DNA from 2 places in the Streptomyces sp. NPDC059875 genome. Region 2 is predicted to be linked to the other one. Evidence: riboswitches for the same ligand, from Rfam matches in the RefSeq annotation. Region 2 holds a riboswitch; the other holds the start of a gene.
The links. A riboswitch is a leader RNA that binds a small molecule or an ion and turns the genes downstream of it on or off. The one in region 2 is predicted to bind cyclic di-AMP.
Positions count from the first base shown of each region.

Region 1: linked by a shared signal. The riboswitch ahead of ACFV9D_RS04360 (C40 family peptidase) and the one ahead of ACFV9D_RS20110 (M23 family metallopeptidase) in region 2 are both predicted to bind cyclic di-AMP.

Region 1 covers NZ_JBHWJZ010000003.1:76,081-82,540, forward strand. The annotation lists gene ACFV9D_RS04325 (8-amino-7-oxononanoate synthase) at 1-88, shown strand, start outside; gene ACFV9D_RS04330 (ATP-binding protein) at 289-717, shown strand; gene ACFV9D_RS04335 (ester cyclase) at 714-1,139, opposite strand; gene ACFV9D_RS04340 (DUF5995 family protein) at 1,328-2,158, opposite strand; gene ACFV9D_RS04345 (hypothetical protein) at 2,182-2,766, opposite strand; gene ACFV9D_RS04350 (LysR family transcriptional regulator) at 2,823-3,728, opposite strand; gene ACFV9D_RS04355 (LysE family translocator) at 3,801-4,430, shown strand; gene ACFV9D_RS04360 (C40 family peptidase) at 4,544-5,017, opposite strand; cyclic di-AMP (ydaO/yuaA leader) riboswitch at 5,021-5,218, opposite strand; gene ACFV9D_RS04365 (hypothetical protein) at 5,532-5,837, opposite strand; gene ACFV9D_RS04370 (ATP-dependent Clp protease proteolytic subunit) at 5,845-6,460, opposite strand, start outside.
Region 2 covers NZ_JBHWJZ010000015.1:119,734-128,483, forward strand. The annotation lists gene ACFV9D_RS20085 (alkaline phosphatase family protein) at 1-710, opposite strand, end outside; gene ACFV9D_RS20090 (DUF5998 family protein) at 710-1,294, opposite strand; gene ACFV9D_RS20095 (GNAT family N-acetyltransferase) at 1,349-4,516, opposite strand; gene ACFV9D_RS20100 (HPr family phosphocarrier protein) at 4,691-4,972, shown strand; gene ACFV9D_RS20105 (GntR family transcriptional regulator) at 5,122-5,805, opposite strand; gene ACFV9D_RS20110 (M23 family metallopeptidase) at 5,971-6,753, opposite strand; cyclic di-AMP (ydaO/yuaA leader) riboswitch at 6,766-6,932, opposite strand; gene ACFV9D_RS20115 (M16 family metallopeptidase) at 7,145-8,512, opposite strand; gene ACFV9D_RS20120 (M16 family metallopeptidase) at 8,539-8,750, opposite strand, start outside.

The DNA.
Region 1 (6,460 bases), on a different contig from region 2:
GCGGCTCACCGCCCGCGCGGACCTGACGGACGCGCAGATCGACCGGGCGGTGGAGACGATCGTGCGCACCGCGCCACCGGGGCACTGAACGCGGCGCGCACGACCCCGGCCCGTCGAGGCCATGCCGTGTGCGCGGCTCAAATACGGTCTCTCGTAGCAGAGTTCACCGCTTCGAGCGACAAATATGCACATATCTTGGTGGATCGCCACACAGGGCGGCGTGTTCGGTGGCAGTCTGACGCGAAGTGCAATCCGGGCCGGGCCCGGTGGGAAAGGGACAGCGTCGCCATGGCAGACCACCAGGAAGCAACCGTCACTCTGCCGAGCGATCCCGCCTCGGTGTCCGCCGCCCGGAGATATGTCGCCGACGTCCTGACCGGCTGGGGGCTCGCGGAGGCCGACGACACCGCCGACACGGTCCGGCTGATCGTCTCGGAGCTCGCCACCAACGCCGTCCAGCACACCCTCGGCCAGTCACCCACCTTCACCGTCGACGTCCGCCTGGAGCGCGAGGAGCAGCTGCACATCGGCGTCACCGACAGCCACCCCCGCTGGCCCAAGCGGCTTCCGGCGGCGGTGCAGCAGGACAACGGCCGGGGGATGGTCATCATCCGCTTCCTGACGGCGGAGGCGGGCGGCCGACTCTCGGTCACCCCGACCGACGAGGGCGGCAAGACGGTCTGGATCAACCTCCCCTGGACGGCCTCCCCGAACTAGGCGACTGTCGCGCCGTCGATCTGCCGCATGAGACTCATCATGTCCGGAGCGACCCACTCCTCGGCGATCTTGTCGCCCTCGAAGCGGTAGATCTCGATGCTTCGGAAGCTGACCGGCCGGTCCGTCGCCACGACGCCCTGGAAGGTGCCACGATGCGTCCCGCGGAAGTGGACCCGCACCGCCACCTTGTCGTCGACACCGAACATGTCCTCGACATGGATCTGCAGGTCAGGGAATCCGTCCACCATGGACTGAGCCCCCAGCCGCCAGATCTCCCGACCGCGCAGCGGCTCGGGTGCCCCGGGGAGGTTGGCGATGAAGTCTTCCGTCATCATCTCGACACACGCGTCGAGATCGCCGCTCGCCAGCTTCTCGTAGGCGGAGCGCAGGAGGGCCCGCTGCTTCTCGACGGTGGTGTCCATCTCGGTGTCCTCTCTCTGGGGATCGCCCCGACGTGCGCGGCGATCGCTCGGGATCTGCATGGCTCTCAGTAGAAACCCTGCCGCTGCGTCAAGGTCAAGAAGAGCCACACCGAGGGGGCCCCAGGGCCCATGGGTTGACGACGCCGGTCGGCTTGGCAGCGGGCCCGGTCCCTACAGGCTTCGGCCTTCTACGCGATGGGCGTACTCGCTGCGGGCCAGCGCCGGCGGTCGGGAATCAACCTGCGCAGGATCCACAAGCCGGCGCGCAGCTTCCAGTCGCCGGGGGAGCGGATTTCGGAGATGAGCGCGGCGGTGCTCCTGCCGATCGACCGCGACGCTTCCTCGGTCGAATCCGGGTCCAAGAGTCTGTCGCAGTTGAACCAGGCCAAGCCCCGCGCTACCCGGATCCCGTAGTTGGTCAACAGTTCGTCACTACGGGTGAACAGCCTGTCCAAAGAGCTGAGCCCACGAATGTACCTGGACGAAAGGTCGTCCTGGACCCCGTCGATACAGGACGCCAGCATGTCGTTCATGCGGTGGAAGTCCGCGATGTGGCTGCGGTCGTCCGTGGACGTCGCCATGCGCCGCAATGCTTCCGGCAAGTCGTATGACATGTGCGCCATCATGGAAAAGAGCACGTCTTCCAGCATGTAGGAGTGCCGGAAACTCGAAGCGGCGAAGACATCTCGCCATGGTTGAGGGATGGAGTCCGGCAGATCACTGGGCTGAACTTCGCCTACGGAGCCACTGGCTCGTCCTGCCAGCCATTCGTCGATGCTGTCCATCGCGCTGAAGTAGGCCGATGCGAGCGTCTCGCACAGCTCGGCGACCCACGGCGGGTCGTTGAACACGGGGGTGCCTGTATCCAAGCCTGTGGCGAGCGTCGTCGTGAGGCGGTAGTAGGTGTAGGCGAACGCGGCCCGGTGATCCTGCGTGGTGTCGTACTGCCTGACCCGGTCGGCAAGCAGTCCGGCGACCAGGGTGACCTTTTCGGCGGGGAGCATGGACTCGGCGGTCATCGGGAGTATGTTCCTGCCGCCCGCTAAGCCGGCGCGCCGACTCGGCGGGTGTCCTCGGTCGCCGTGCCCCAGTCGCACACCAATTCCGCGAGGAGGCTCTGGCGGTCGGTTGCGACCTGATAGTTCGCGATCCAAGGGGTTCCGAGCAACGGCATGCGGTAGGTCGCGGCCATCCCTTCGTCGCGAATTTCCGCAGAGTAGGTGAAGGCCCGCGTGAGCAGGCCCGGCACAGGGCCGAGCCGCTCCTTTGCGCGCACAGTGACTCCAGTTCCGTTGCTCTCCAGTACGTACTGCTCGTCCAAGAGGTACAGGGTCACGCCGAACTTGGAGATCCTGAGCACATTGTCGGCCTGACCGAACTCGCCCTCGTTCGGCTTCGCCACGATCGTCGACTCCTGCCGAGGCGCACCGGTGAGCCGCTCGACGATGTGCATGGCGGTCGCGAGCAGCTTGTTCGTCAACCCGATGCGGCTGCGCATGAGACGACGCCAAGAGGTGACGCGGAAGGTGGCTTTTCCCTGCCAGGTGCCGGTCCCGATGTCGAAGTAATAGACGTGATTGGGCGCGTTCGTGCGGTGTCGAGGGATGCCCTCGGGCTCCATTGTCACGTTGCGTAGCATATCATCACGCCCTGTGAGCGATGGCTCTGGGCGACTCACAGGCCCTAGGCCCTGCCGAACCCGCCCCGCAGCAGTGCCCGCAGCGACCGCGCCGCCGGGCCCGACTCCTCGCCGCGGTGCGCCACCGAGATCGTCCGGTGGAACGACGTCGGTTCCAACGCCCGTACGCCCAGCGGCGACGACGCCATCGTGGCCACCATCTCCGGCACGACGGCCACCCCGAGACCCGCGCTGACCAGCGCGCACACCAGCGCGTAGCCCGGCGTCCGGCAGACGACCGAGGGGGTCGCGCCGGCCCGGGCGAGCGCACCCTCCACACCCCGCCTCGGCGGATGGTCCGGTGCGCTGCTGATCAATGGCTGGCCGGCCAGCTCCGCGATCGGCAGCCGGCCCGAACCTCCCGCCAGGACATGGCCCGGGGCCGTGACCAGGACCAACTCCTCGACCAGCAGGGGTTCGAGCACGACCCCCGGCGGCAGCGGGGCGGGCTCCGCGGGCTCGTAGGTGTGGGTGAGCGCCAGATCGACCTCGCCCTCGGCCACGGCGACCACCCCGCCGGGCGGCTCGTACTCGGCGACCGTCAGCTCCACGTCCGGATGGGCCCGGCGGAACGCGCTCAGGACCGGTGGCAGCAGATGGATGCCCACGGTCGTGAAGGTGCCGACCCGGAGCTGCCCGCCGGAGAGCCCGCTGAGCTGCGCCAGTTCATGACGCGCCCGCTCCATCTCGTCCAGGACCCGGCGGGCCCGGGCGGCGAGCAGCTCACCCGCGGGCGTCAGCCGTGCGCCGCGGTGATGCCGGACGAGCAGCGCGGCACCCGCCTCCCGTTCGAGTTTGGCGAGCTGCTGCGAGAGCGCGGGCGGGGTGTAGCCGAGCCGGGCGGCGGCCCGGGTGATCGAGCCGTCCTCGGCGACCGCCACCAGTGCCGCGAGCCGCACGAGATCCTGCATTAAGGATTCCTTTGGGCAGACCCAGAAGATTGCATCTACACACTAAAGGCTCGAGGCGGGCACGCTGGGGTCATGGACGGACAGCTGATCGCCTTCATCGGGGTCGCGGCGGGCATGGTGGCCATGCCGGGCGCGGACTTCACGGTCGTCGTACGGAGCGCGCTCGCCTCGCGGCGGGCCGGGGTGGCCAGCGCCGTCGGCGTGGCGGGCGGGCTCCTGGTGCACACCGCCCTCGCGGTGGCGGGGCTCGCGGCCGTACTGATCGCCGTGCCGGTGCTCTACCGCGTCCTGCAGATCGCCGGCGGCGCGTACGTGCTGTACCTCGGCGTGCAGGCGCTGCGCGGCGCGCTGCGGACGACCGCCGGCACGCCCGTGGACACCGCGGGCGAGCGGGCCGTCGGGCGGGCCCTGCGCCAGGGATTCCTGGCCAATGTGCTCAACCCGAAGGCACCGGTGCTGTTTCTGAGTCTGCTGCCGCAGTTCGTGCCGGACGGCGTCGCGGTCGTGCCGCGCACGCTGCTCCTGGCGTCGATCGTGGTGCTGCTGGCCCTGCTGTGGTTCCCGCTGGTGGCGGTCCTGGTGGACCGGCTCGGTCACTGGCTGCGGCGTCCGCGGACGGCCAGGACCGTGCAGGGGGTGACGGGCGGCGCGCTCGCCGCCCTCGGGCTGACCCTGCTCTCGGCGCCCCTCGCGGGGAATTGAGGCCGCTGCGTGAGGGTGCGGCGGCGCCACCGCACCCCCCCGTGACGGCACTCGTCAGCTGGTCAGCTGCTCAGCTGCTCAGCTGCTCAGCAGGCCGGCCGGTCGGGCGGTCATCAGACCCGTCCGTAATAGACCTTGGACGACCAGATCTTGTCGAGCTTCACCCAGGAACCCGTCTTGGGCGAGTGCCAGATCTTGTTGTTCCCGGCGTAGATGCCCACGTGGTAGACCCTTCCACCCGAGTGGAAGAAGACCAGGTCCCCCTGCTTCCTGCTGGAGGCGGAGATGTGCCGGGTCTTGTTGTACTGCTGCTGCGCGGTACGTGGCAGCGACTTGCCCGCCTTCTTGTACGAGTAGAGCGTGAGCCCCGAGCAGTCGAACCGAGTGGGTCCGGACGCTCCGTACTTGTAGGGCGATCCCTTCTTCGAGGCCGCGATACCGAGCGCCTTGCCGGCGTACGTGGTCGCGGCCTGGGCCTCCGACGCGGCGCCCGGCGCCAGCATCGTGCCGCCGACGGCGGCGAGGGTGAGAGCCGAGACGGCTCCGGCCCGGGACAGCAGGGACGGGACATGAATCTGCGCAGTCATGCGCAACCCTTCGTCAGCCGCCTGTGAAGGATGACCTGTCGGGTTCGGACTGGCGAAGTTGCCCGGCCGCGGCTGCGGCTTCACCCCGAGGAACGGCCCCACTGGCCGGCCGTCCCGTACTGCTCGGGTCCTCCACTCCTGCCGATCCACTCCTGTCGACCAGACATCCGGGACAGCGGCAGGACTCGGCGTCCGCCCGGACCGCCCCGCCGCGGTGGCGGGGGCTTGTCGTCGTCAGGGATCTTGACCCGAACTTGGTCGAAAACCGAGTTGAAACGGCGATATGTGAGGCTCCTCACGACTGATCCATTCGGGTGGACAGACAGGTTTCGTGATCTTCGGAGGTTTGGCTGATGAGCTCCGTACCAGGGGTGGAACGCCCGATTCCGCCAGATGTGTACACCTGTTGCGCAACTCACCCCGCACATAAGTCGATTCGTCGACTACGCCGAACGGGGGAGGATTTCCGTGGCCGCGATGCCCCAAGTGGACCTCGACACGACACGCCGAACTGTCAACTCGCCGGTGGTTCGGGGACGGTGACCCGCTCCGTGCGGCGCCCCCCGTCCAACACCCGCAGCGCGCGGGCCAATGTCTCCGCGTGCACCTCGCTCTCGCCGCGTACATGCATCGCCGTCAGCGCGTCGCGCAGGGCGGTCGCCCGTCCCACCAGGGCCTGAGCCGCTCTGAGTGCCCCATAAGTATGCGATGTCCTGGATGGATTGATGCGACCGAGGAGGTCGACGACTTCGAGATAGGCGTCGACGAACTCGCCCTCGGCGCGTGTCAGGGCGGGCAGCGGCGGCAGCTCGGGCACCATCCCCGGCTCACCTCGCCCCGGCGCCACCGGACGCCCCGCGGTTCTGGATCACGTGATCCACCAGGCCGTACGCGGTGGCGCCCGGTGCGTCGAGCACGGTGATGCGGTCGATGTCGGCGTCGATCCGCTCGCGGCTCTGTCCGGTGTGGGTGACCAGCATCCCGGCCACCATCGCGCGCAGCCGGAGCAATTCCCGTGCCTGGATGTCGAGATCGCTGGGCTGCCCCTGCAACGGCTCGTCCATCGTGGGCTGCTGGAGCACGACCCGGGCGCCGGGCAGCGCGAGCCGTTTCCCGGGCGCGCCGGCCGCGAGCAGCACGGCGGCGGTCGAGGCCGCCTGACCGAGGCAGGTGGTCTCCACATCACAGGTGACGACCTGCATCGTGTCGTAGATCGCGGACATGGCGCTGAGCGAGCCGCCGGGGGAGTTGATGTAGAGCGAGATGTCCCGGTCCGGGTCGGCGTACTCCAGGTGCAGGAGCTGGGCGATGACGTCGTTGGCCGAGGTCTCGTCGATCGGTGTGCCGAGGAAGACGATCCGCTCCTCCAGCAGCTTGGAGTACGGGTCGAGGGTCCGGCTGCCGTAGCTGGTGCGCTCGGTGAATTCGGGAAGGACGTAGCGG
Region 2 (8,750 bases):
GAGTCGATGCCGAAGCGGTGTCCGGCCCCGTCGAGCTCGCTGTAGTACGTGTAGACCAGCGAGCGGTCGCCGCCGGCGAGCTGCTCGGCGGCGAAGTCCATCCGCTCCTCGCCGGAGAGCCGACCGTGAAACGTTCCGCCACTCAGCGCGATCTTGGTGAGCGGGGTGTCCTGGAAGATCGGCGAGGAGACCTGGGCAGTGTGGATCCCGGCCTCGTGGGCGAGCTGGAAGACGGTGGGGTACGGCTGCCAGACCTGCGGCGAGGTCCACGGCTTCCAGCGGAGCTGGTTCATCAGCTCGCCGGTCTCGGGATTGCGGACGGTGTAGCCGGGCAGGCCGTGCCCGCCGGGGAAGAGTCCCGTGCCGACCGAGGCGAGCGAGGTCGCCGTGGTCGCCGGGAAACCGGCGGTGATCGGGCGTCCCGTACCGCCGCGCGAGGAGGCGAGGAGGGAGGTGAGGTACGGGGCCTCGTCCGGGTGGGCCTTGATCTGCTCCCAGCCCAGCCCGTCGATCAGGAAGACGCAGTTCCGGTCGGCCGGGGTGAGCTCGGCGATCCGGGCGTCGAAACCGGGCGCGCCCAGTCCGGCGACGAGCGTCGGGAGGACGTCGGCCAGAGATCCGGTGCCGTACTCGGGCACGGGCGCGGCGGCGAGGTCGAGCGGGACGGGATCGTCCGGCCAGCCGGAGGTGACGGCGGTGGGCTGGACCATCAGCGGGTCGCCGCGGTGGCTTCGGAGAGCGACTGGGCGAAGGCGAGGGTCTGCCGCACGGTGTCCGGGCCGTCGCCGGCGTCGCTGACGCGGAGGCTGAGGTCGTCGGCGGTGGCGTTGCCGGTGTAGCCGTGGTCGGCGTCGCAGTTCGGGTCGCCGCAGGCCGCGGGCTCCAGGTCGATCCGCGAGACGGCGCCCCAGCCGATCGTGAGGACGACCTCACGGGGCAGCGTGCCGGGCGTGTACGACTCCGGGTTGGCGACGACGCGGCTGACGACCACCGAGGAGATCCGGTCGAGCTTGACCGACTCGGTGGAGGTGGTGGCGTACGGCGTCGGGGAGCTGGTGTCGGCGTTCTGCTCGTCGGTGTGGCTGACGATGAAGCGGTTGGCCGTCAGGACGAGGACCGTGACATGGCGTCGGACCTCGTTGGAGTCGAAGGTGGTCTCCTGGTGCACCAGGTACGACGCGATCGGCTCGCCACCGACGGCGGCCTCCACCGCCTCGGCCACGAGGGCCGGGTAGTAGCCGCTGCGCTCGATCGCCGCGCGGAGCCCCTGGGTCGTCGTACCGGTCTTCGCCATGGACTCCATCCTAATCCGTCGGAAGGGGCGCTTCGGGCCCCTGTGTGGCGGGGCTCAGTAGCTGGGGAGACGGCGCGGGCCGAGGTCCGTACGGGGCGGGGGCGGGGCGAGACGGACGGTGGCGCCGAGCACGGAGAGGCCGTGCGGGGCGACGACGACGGGCTCCAGGGCGATCGCGACGACCTCGGGGTGGTCGTCGACGAGCCGGGAGACACGCAGCAGCAGCTCTTCCAGGGCCGGGGTGTCGACGGGGGCGGAGCCGCGCCAGCCGAAGAGGAGCGGGGCGGTGCGGATCGACCGTACGAGGTCGGCGGCGTCCCGGTCGGTGGCCGGGACGAGCCGGTGGGACATGTCGCCGAGCAGCTCGGAGGCGGCTCCGGCGAGCCCGAAGGAGAGGACGGCGCCGACGGCCGGGTCGATGGCGGACCGCACGACGGTGTCCACGCCACGCGGCACCATCGCCTGGACGACGGGCTGGAGCTCGGCGGGCTTGCCGAGCGCCTCGGTCAATTCGGTGTATGCGGTCCTGAGTTGTTCCTCGGTGGCCAGATCGAGCCGTACGCCGCCGAGGTCGGGGCGGTGGCGCAGGTGGGGCGCGGTCGTCTTCAGGGCGACCGGGTAGCCGAGGCGGGCGGCGGCCAGGACCGCGGCGTCGGGGGTGGGCGCGGGCAGGGTGGGCAGCACGGCGATCCCGTACCGCCCGAGGAGCTCGCTCGCCGCGTCGACGTCGAGGGTGACGCCCCGGGCGGCGCTCTCCGACTCCTTCGGCGTCCCGTCCCCGAGCACCCGCTCGATCTGCGCGGCGGCCCCGCCCTCGTCGATGTCCTCGTACTCCGGAACCCGCCCCGGCTCGGCGGCCTGCCGCCGCCACTCCCCGTACCGCGCGGCCTCGGCCAACGCCCGCACGGCCCGCTCGGCGGCGGGGTAGGCGGGAATGCCGCCGGGGAACGGCGCGCCCTCGCCACCGGGGGCACCGCCGTGACCGGGACCACCGGCGGAGGTGTCGTCACCGGCCGCGCCACCGGCGAGGGAACCGCCGGGACGGCCTGGTGCGGCGCCGGCGGTCGTGCCGCCGGCCACGGACCCGCCGGGGCCGCGCGGCGCCGGGCCGGCCGTCGTGCCGCCCGTCGTGCCGTCCGACGCCGGTCCGGCGGGCGGGACAGCCCCTGGATGCGTCTGCGGCGGGCCAGGCACGCGGGAACCGGAGCGCGGCGCCGGGCCGACGGTGCCCGCCGCCCTGTTCACGACGTCCCCGGCGGCGCCGGCGGCGCCTGAGGCCGCACCCACCCCCGCGCCCGCGGCCCGCCGCGCCGTCGGTCTCGTGCTCGTCGCCGCAGAGAGGGCTTCCGCCAGGCCGCCCATTTCGACGTGGACGACGACCACGGGCTTCGCCGGGGCCGGGGCCGAGGCGACCGCGTCGCGCAGGGCGGCCGCGAGGACCTCGCCGTCGCCGGACTCGACGGCGCCGTTCTCGCCGACCCAGGGGATCGCCGTCACCACGACCGCGTCGCAGGCGTCGTCCCCGAGCGCCGCCGTCAGCGCATCACGGAAGTCCGCCGGGCTCGCACCCGTCGTCAGGTCGATCGGCCGCAGCGGGCGCAGCCCTTCCGTCAGACAGGCGTCGTACGTCAGCAGGCCGAGCGACTCGGAGTTGCCGAGGATCGCCACCCGGGGCCCGCCCGGCAGCGGCTGGCCCGCCAGGAGCAGGCCCGCGTCCACGAGTTCGGTGACCGTGTCGACGCGGATGACCCCGGCCTGCCGGAGCAGCGCGGAGACGGTGGCGTGCGGAATCCGCGTGACCGGTACCCGGTGGCCCGGGGGCGCGCTCCCGCTGTGCCGGGCGCCCTTGACCACCACCACCGGCTTGACCGCCGCCGTCCGCCGGGCCAGCCGGGTGAACTTCCGGGGGTTCCCGATCGACTCCAGGTACAGCAGGACGACGTCGGTCGCCGGGTCGTCGTACCAGTGCTGGAGGAAGTCGTTGCCCGAGACGTCCGCGCGGTTGCCCGCGGAGATGAAGGAGGAGAGGCCGGCGCCCCGCCGGTGCAGTCCGGCGAGCAGCGCGATGCCGATCGCGCCGGACTGGGTGAAGAGTCCGATCCGCCCGGCGGCCGGCATCTGCGGCGCGAGCGAGGCGTTCAGCCGGACGTCGGCCGAGGTGTTGATGATCCCGAAGGCGTTCGGGCCGATGATCCGCATCCCGTACGAGCGGGCCTGCCGCACCAGTTCGCGCTGCCGGTCCCGCCCTTCCGGCCCGCTCTCCGCGTACCCCGCCGAGAGCACGACCAGGCCCTGCACCCCGTGCTCGCCGCAGTCGGCGACCGCCTCCGGCACGCGCTCGGCGGGCACCGCCACGATCGCCAGGTCGACCGGTTCGCCGATGTCCCCGACGGAGCGGAAGGCCGGTACCCCGTCGAGTGTGGCGGGCCCCTCCCCGAAGGCGCGGTTCACGGCGTAGGCACGCCCGGTGTACCCGGAGCCCAGCAGGTTACGCAGGACCGTCCGGCCGACCCCGCCCGGCGCGCGTCCGACCCCGATGACGGCGACCGAGCCGGGCGCGAGGAGGCGCTGCACCGAGCGCGCCTCGGCCCGCTGTTCCCGCGCGCGCTGCACGGCGAGGGAGCGGTCGGTGGGCTCCAGATCGAGGTGCAGCCGCACGGAGCCGTCCTCGAAGCTGCGCTTCTGGGTGTACCCGGCGTCCGTGAAGACCTTGATCATCTTGGAGTTGGCGGGCAGCACCTCCGCCGCGAAGCGCCTGATGTCCCGCTCCCGCGCCACCGCCGCGATGTGTTCAAGCAGCGCGGAGGCCACTCCCCGACCCTGGTGCGCGTCCTGGACGAGGAAGGCGACCTCGGCCTCGTCCGCGGGCGCGGACGCGGGCAGCCCCTGGGCGTTGATGCGGTCGTACCGCACCGTGGCGATGAACTCCCCGCCGACGGTCGCCGCGAGCCCCACCCTGTCGACGAAGTCGTGATGGGTGAAGCGGTGCACGTCCTTGGCGGAGAGCCGTGGGTAGGGCGCGAAGAAGCGGTAGTACTTCGACTCGTCCGAGACCTGCTCGTAGAAGCTGACCAGCCGGTCGGCGTCGTCGACGGTGATCGGCCTGATGCGCGCGGTGCCGCCGTCGCGGAGGACCACGTCCGCTTCCCAGTGGTCGGGGTAGGCGTGTTCCGGCCGCTCCGGTGGTTCCGGTCGTTCCGGCTGTTCCGACGCGCTCTGCATGGGGCAAGACTACGGCCGGGGTCCGACACGGGCACCGGTCGCGCGGCGCATGTGCGCCATGCAAGGTAGGGAGGACCGATCGGCCCTGCCGCAGGGCCGAAGGCCGACCACGAGCACCCCGCGACCCGTGAGAGACTGGTCTAGACAACCGCTTGAGACTTGAAGGGCAACACCATGGCTGAGCGCCGCGTCAACGTCGGCTGGGCCGAGGGCCTGCACGCCCGCCCCGCCTCCATCTTCGTCCGTGCCGCCACGGCCTCCGGCGTCCCCGTGACGATCGCCAAGGCCGATGGCAACCCGGTGAACGCCGCGTCGATGCTCGCGGTGCTCGGCCTGGGCGCGCAGGGCGGCGAGGAGATCGTGCTCGCTTCGGACGCCGACGGCGCCGAGGCCGCTCTGGACCGTCTGGCGAAGCTGGTTGCCGAGGGGCTCGAGGAGCTTCCCGAGACCGTCTGACCGAATTCCGATGGAGCCGCACACGCCGAAATGACGGCGGGTGCGGCTCCATTGTTTACCCCCGCCGGCCGTCCCGTCGATTTCCGTGGAATTCAGGGCAGCACGAAGGACGCCCAACCAATTCCTATTCTTTGTATACGGCCCGCGTGTTAATTGCGGACGCTCGCCGTGTTTACGACGTGTTGCGAAGCCCTCACACGCCCGCGCTCGGGGCGCTTCAACCGGTGCCGGCCCAGCGAGCGCTCCGCGTGCAGCGCGGTCAGGGTGCGGGCCCGCTCGGCGTCACCGCGCGCCAGCGCGTCCACGATCGCCCCGTGCTCGGCCCACTCCTCGACGGGCTGGGCGGCCGGCTCGACGGCGTACATCCAGGCGATCTTGTGCCGCAGCTGGGTGAGCAGCGCCGTGAGCGCCGGGCTGCCGGAGGCCTGCGCCAGCGTCTCGTGGAACCAGCCGCCGAGCGAGCGCAGATCCTCGCCCTGGCCACGCCTGGCCCGTTCCTGCCCCAGCCTGACCAGGCCACGCAGCACCTTGAGATGGGCCTCGGTGCGGCGCTGGGCGGCACGCGCGGCACCGAGCGGCTCCAGCAGCGCCCGTACGTCGAGCAGGTCCGCCGCCTCCTGGTCGGTGGGCTCGGCCACATGGGCGCCCGCGTGGCGGCGGCTGATCACGAAGCCCTCGGACTCCAGGGTGCGCAGCGCCTCGCGGACCGGGACGCGGGAGACCCCGTAGCGGCGGGCCAACTGCTCCTCGGTCAGCCGACTGCCGCAGGCGAAGACGCCGGAGACGATGTCGTCCCGGATCGCCGTGCATACCGAGTGCGCGGGAATGCGCATGTTCGACCTCCGCCTTAATCCGCGCGAAACCGGGCTCGTCGGCGACTCTATTGCAGCGGGGCGGCATTTCCGATGGCTCCCCGGGAACCATGGATATCTTTTGGACAGCGAAAAGCCCCGGCTCAGTACGAGCCGGGGCTTTTCTGACGTGCCGGGGGACCGCGGTCAGACGTTCACGCCGCGGGCGCGCAGGTACGCGACCGGGTTGATGTCGGAGCCGTACTCGGCGGTGGTGCGCGCCTCGAAGTGGAGGTGCGGGCCGGTCGAGTTGCCGGTCGAACCGGAGAGGCCTATCTGCTGGCCCGGGGTGACGGACTGGCCGACCGAGACACTGATGGCCGACAGGTGACCGTACTGGGTGTACGTGCCGTCGTTCATCCGGATGACGATGTTGTTGCCGTACGCGCCGCCCCAGCCGGCCTCGACGACGGTGCCGGAGCCCACGGAGACGACCCGGCTGCCGGAGGCGGCGTGGAAGTCGACGCCGGAGTGGCTGCCGGAGGACCAGAGCGAACCGCCGGTCTTGTAGCCGGTGGTCACGTACGAGCCGGCCACGGGGAGCTGGAAGGAGTTCAGTCGCTTGCGCTCGGCCTCACGGGCGGCGCGCTCCTTGGCCTCGCGGACCTCCTTGGCGCGGGCCTCGGCCTTGCGCTTCGCCTCGGCCTTCGCACGGGCCTCGGCCTTGGCCCGCTCCAGGGCCTCGGCGGCCTCGCGCTCCTGCGCGGCGGCCTGGGCGTCGATCGTGTCCGCGAGGGAGTCGGCGGCGACGATCTGCGTCAGGCCGGTGTCCTCGAGGGAGGGGGCGTCCGGTTCGGCGGCGAGCGCCGGGGAGGCGAGGGTTCCGATGACGCCGGTGGTGGCGAGCGTCGCGACGCCGGCGATGCCCGCGCTGCGGCGCGCCAGACGGCTCGGACCACGATGCTTCCCGGTGGCACGGGTGAACGCCATGTAGTGGCTGATCCTTTCCTTCCTTCTCGCCTACCGGGTTAGCTGACGGGTTCGGAGCAGGAAGGTCTCCTACGGGCCCCTCCGCACGGATGCGAAGGCGTCCGATTCACCCCAGGGACTTCGTGTGGGTCCCCGGCTCCCCAGGCTCGCGCCTGACGGGGACTCGGCGATGACTGTCCGATGCCGCGGGTGCGGCGGGTGCAACTGGCGAACAGCCGGACCGACGCTAAGCGGACCATCTTTCAATCACCAAACAGACACGCCCGTTTGTAAGACATGCCACAGGGCATACGCCAACCCTCTCCCGCAATCCGGACAAAGAGGAGGACCCCGACGTACCGTGACGTCGGGGTCCTCGAAGTCGCGCCCTGTCGCGGCGCCGCCAGCTCAATCAGCCGGTGACGACGGTCACTTCGCCGATCCCGAGGGCGCGCACCGGCTCCTCGATATGCGCCGCGTCACCGACGAGCACGGTGACCAGACGGTCCACCGGGAACGCGTTGACGACGGCCGCCGTCGCCTCCACCGTGCCGGTCTCGGCCAGCCTCGCGTACAACTGCGCCTGGAAATCGTCCGGAAGGTGCTGCTCGACCTGGTCGGCGAGCGTCCCGGCGACCGACGCGGCGGTCTCGTACTTCAGCGGCGCCACGCCCACCAGGTTCTGCACGGCCACATCGCGCTCGGCGTCCGTCAGACCCTCCGCGGCGAGGGTGCGCAGCACCTTCCACAGGTCGTCAAGTGCCGGGCCGGTGTTGGGAGTGTCGACCGAACCGCTGATGGCGAGCATCGAGGCGCCGTTGCCCCGGCCGTCGGAGCGCAGCACCTGGCCGAAGGCCCGCACGCCGTACGTGTAGCCCTTCTCCTCCCGCAGGACGCGGTCCAGACGGGAGGTGAGGGTGCCGCCGAGGCAGTACGTGCCGAGCACCTGCGCCGGCCAGACGCGGTCGTGCCGGTCGGCGCCGACGCGCCCGATGAGCAGCTGGGTCTGGACGGCGCCCGGCCGGTCCACGATGACCACCCGGCCGGTGTCGTCGGCCGTGATCGGCGGGACGGGGCGCGGCTCGGCGCTGCTCCCGGTCCACGCGCCCAGCGTCTCGGCGAGGACTTTGTCCAGGTCCACGTCGGTCAGGTCGCCGACGACCACGGCGGTGGCCGTGGAGGGGCGGACGTACGCCTCGAAGAAGGCGCGCACGGCCGCGGCGTCGATCGCCTCCACCGTCTCCTCGGTGCCCTGGCGCGGCCGGGACATGCGCGAAGTGGCCGGGAACAGCTCCTTGGAGAGCTGCTTGGCCGCCCGGCGGGCCGGGTTGGCCGTCTCGTGCGGGATCTCGTCGAGCCGGTTGCGCACCAGGCGCTCGACCTCGGTGTCGAGGAAGGCCGGCGCGATCAGCGCCTCGGAGAGCAGGCCGAGCGCCTTGGGCAGCCGGGAGACGGGGACCTCCAGGGAGACCCGTACGCCCGGGTGGTCGGCGTGCGCGTCGAGCGTGGCGCCGCAGCGCTCCAGCTCGGCCGCGAACTCCTCTGCGGAGTGCTTGTCCGTGCCCTCGGAGAGGGCCCGGGCCATGATCGTGGCCACGCCGTCCAGCCCCTCGGGCTCGGCGTCCAGCGGGGCGTCGAGGAAGATCTCGACGGCCACCACCTGCTGGCCGGGGCGGTGGCAGCGCAGCACCGTCAGGCCGTTGTCCAGCGTTCCGCGGTCCGGGGCCGGGAAGGCCCAGGGCTTGGCGGCGCCCGGCTCCGGCTGCGGGTGGAACGTCATGCTCGTCAAAGACGCGGCAGCGTCGGTCACTGGTCCGCTCCCTCTTCCTCGTCGCTGTCGCTCTGTTCGGTACCGATCGGCTCGTAGACGAGCACCGCGCGGTTGTCCGGGCGCAGCCGGGCCTTGGCGACCGCCTGCACCTCCTCCGCGGTGACGTCCAGGACCCGGTGCACGGCGGTCAGGGCGAGCTGCGGGTCGCCGAACAGGACCGCGAAGCGGCACAGTTCGTCGGCGCGGC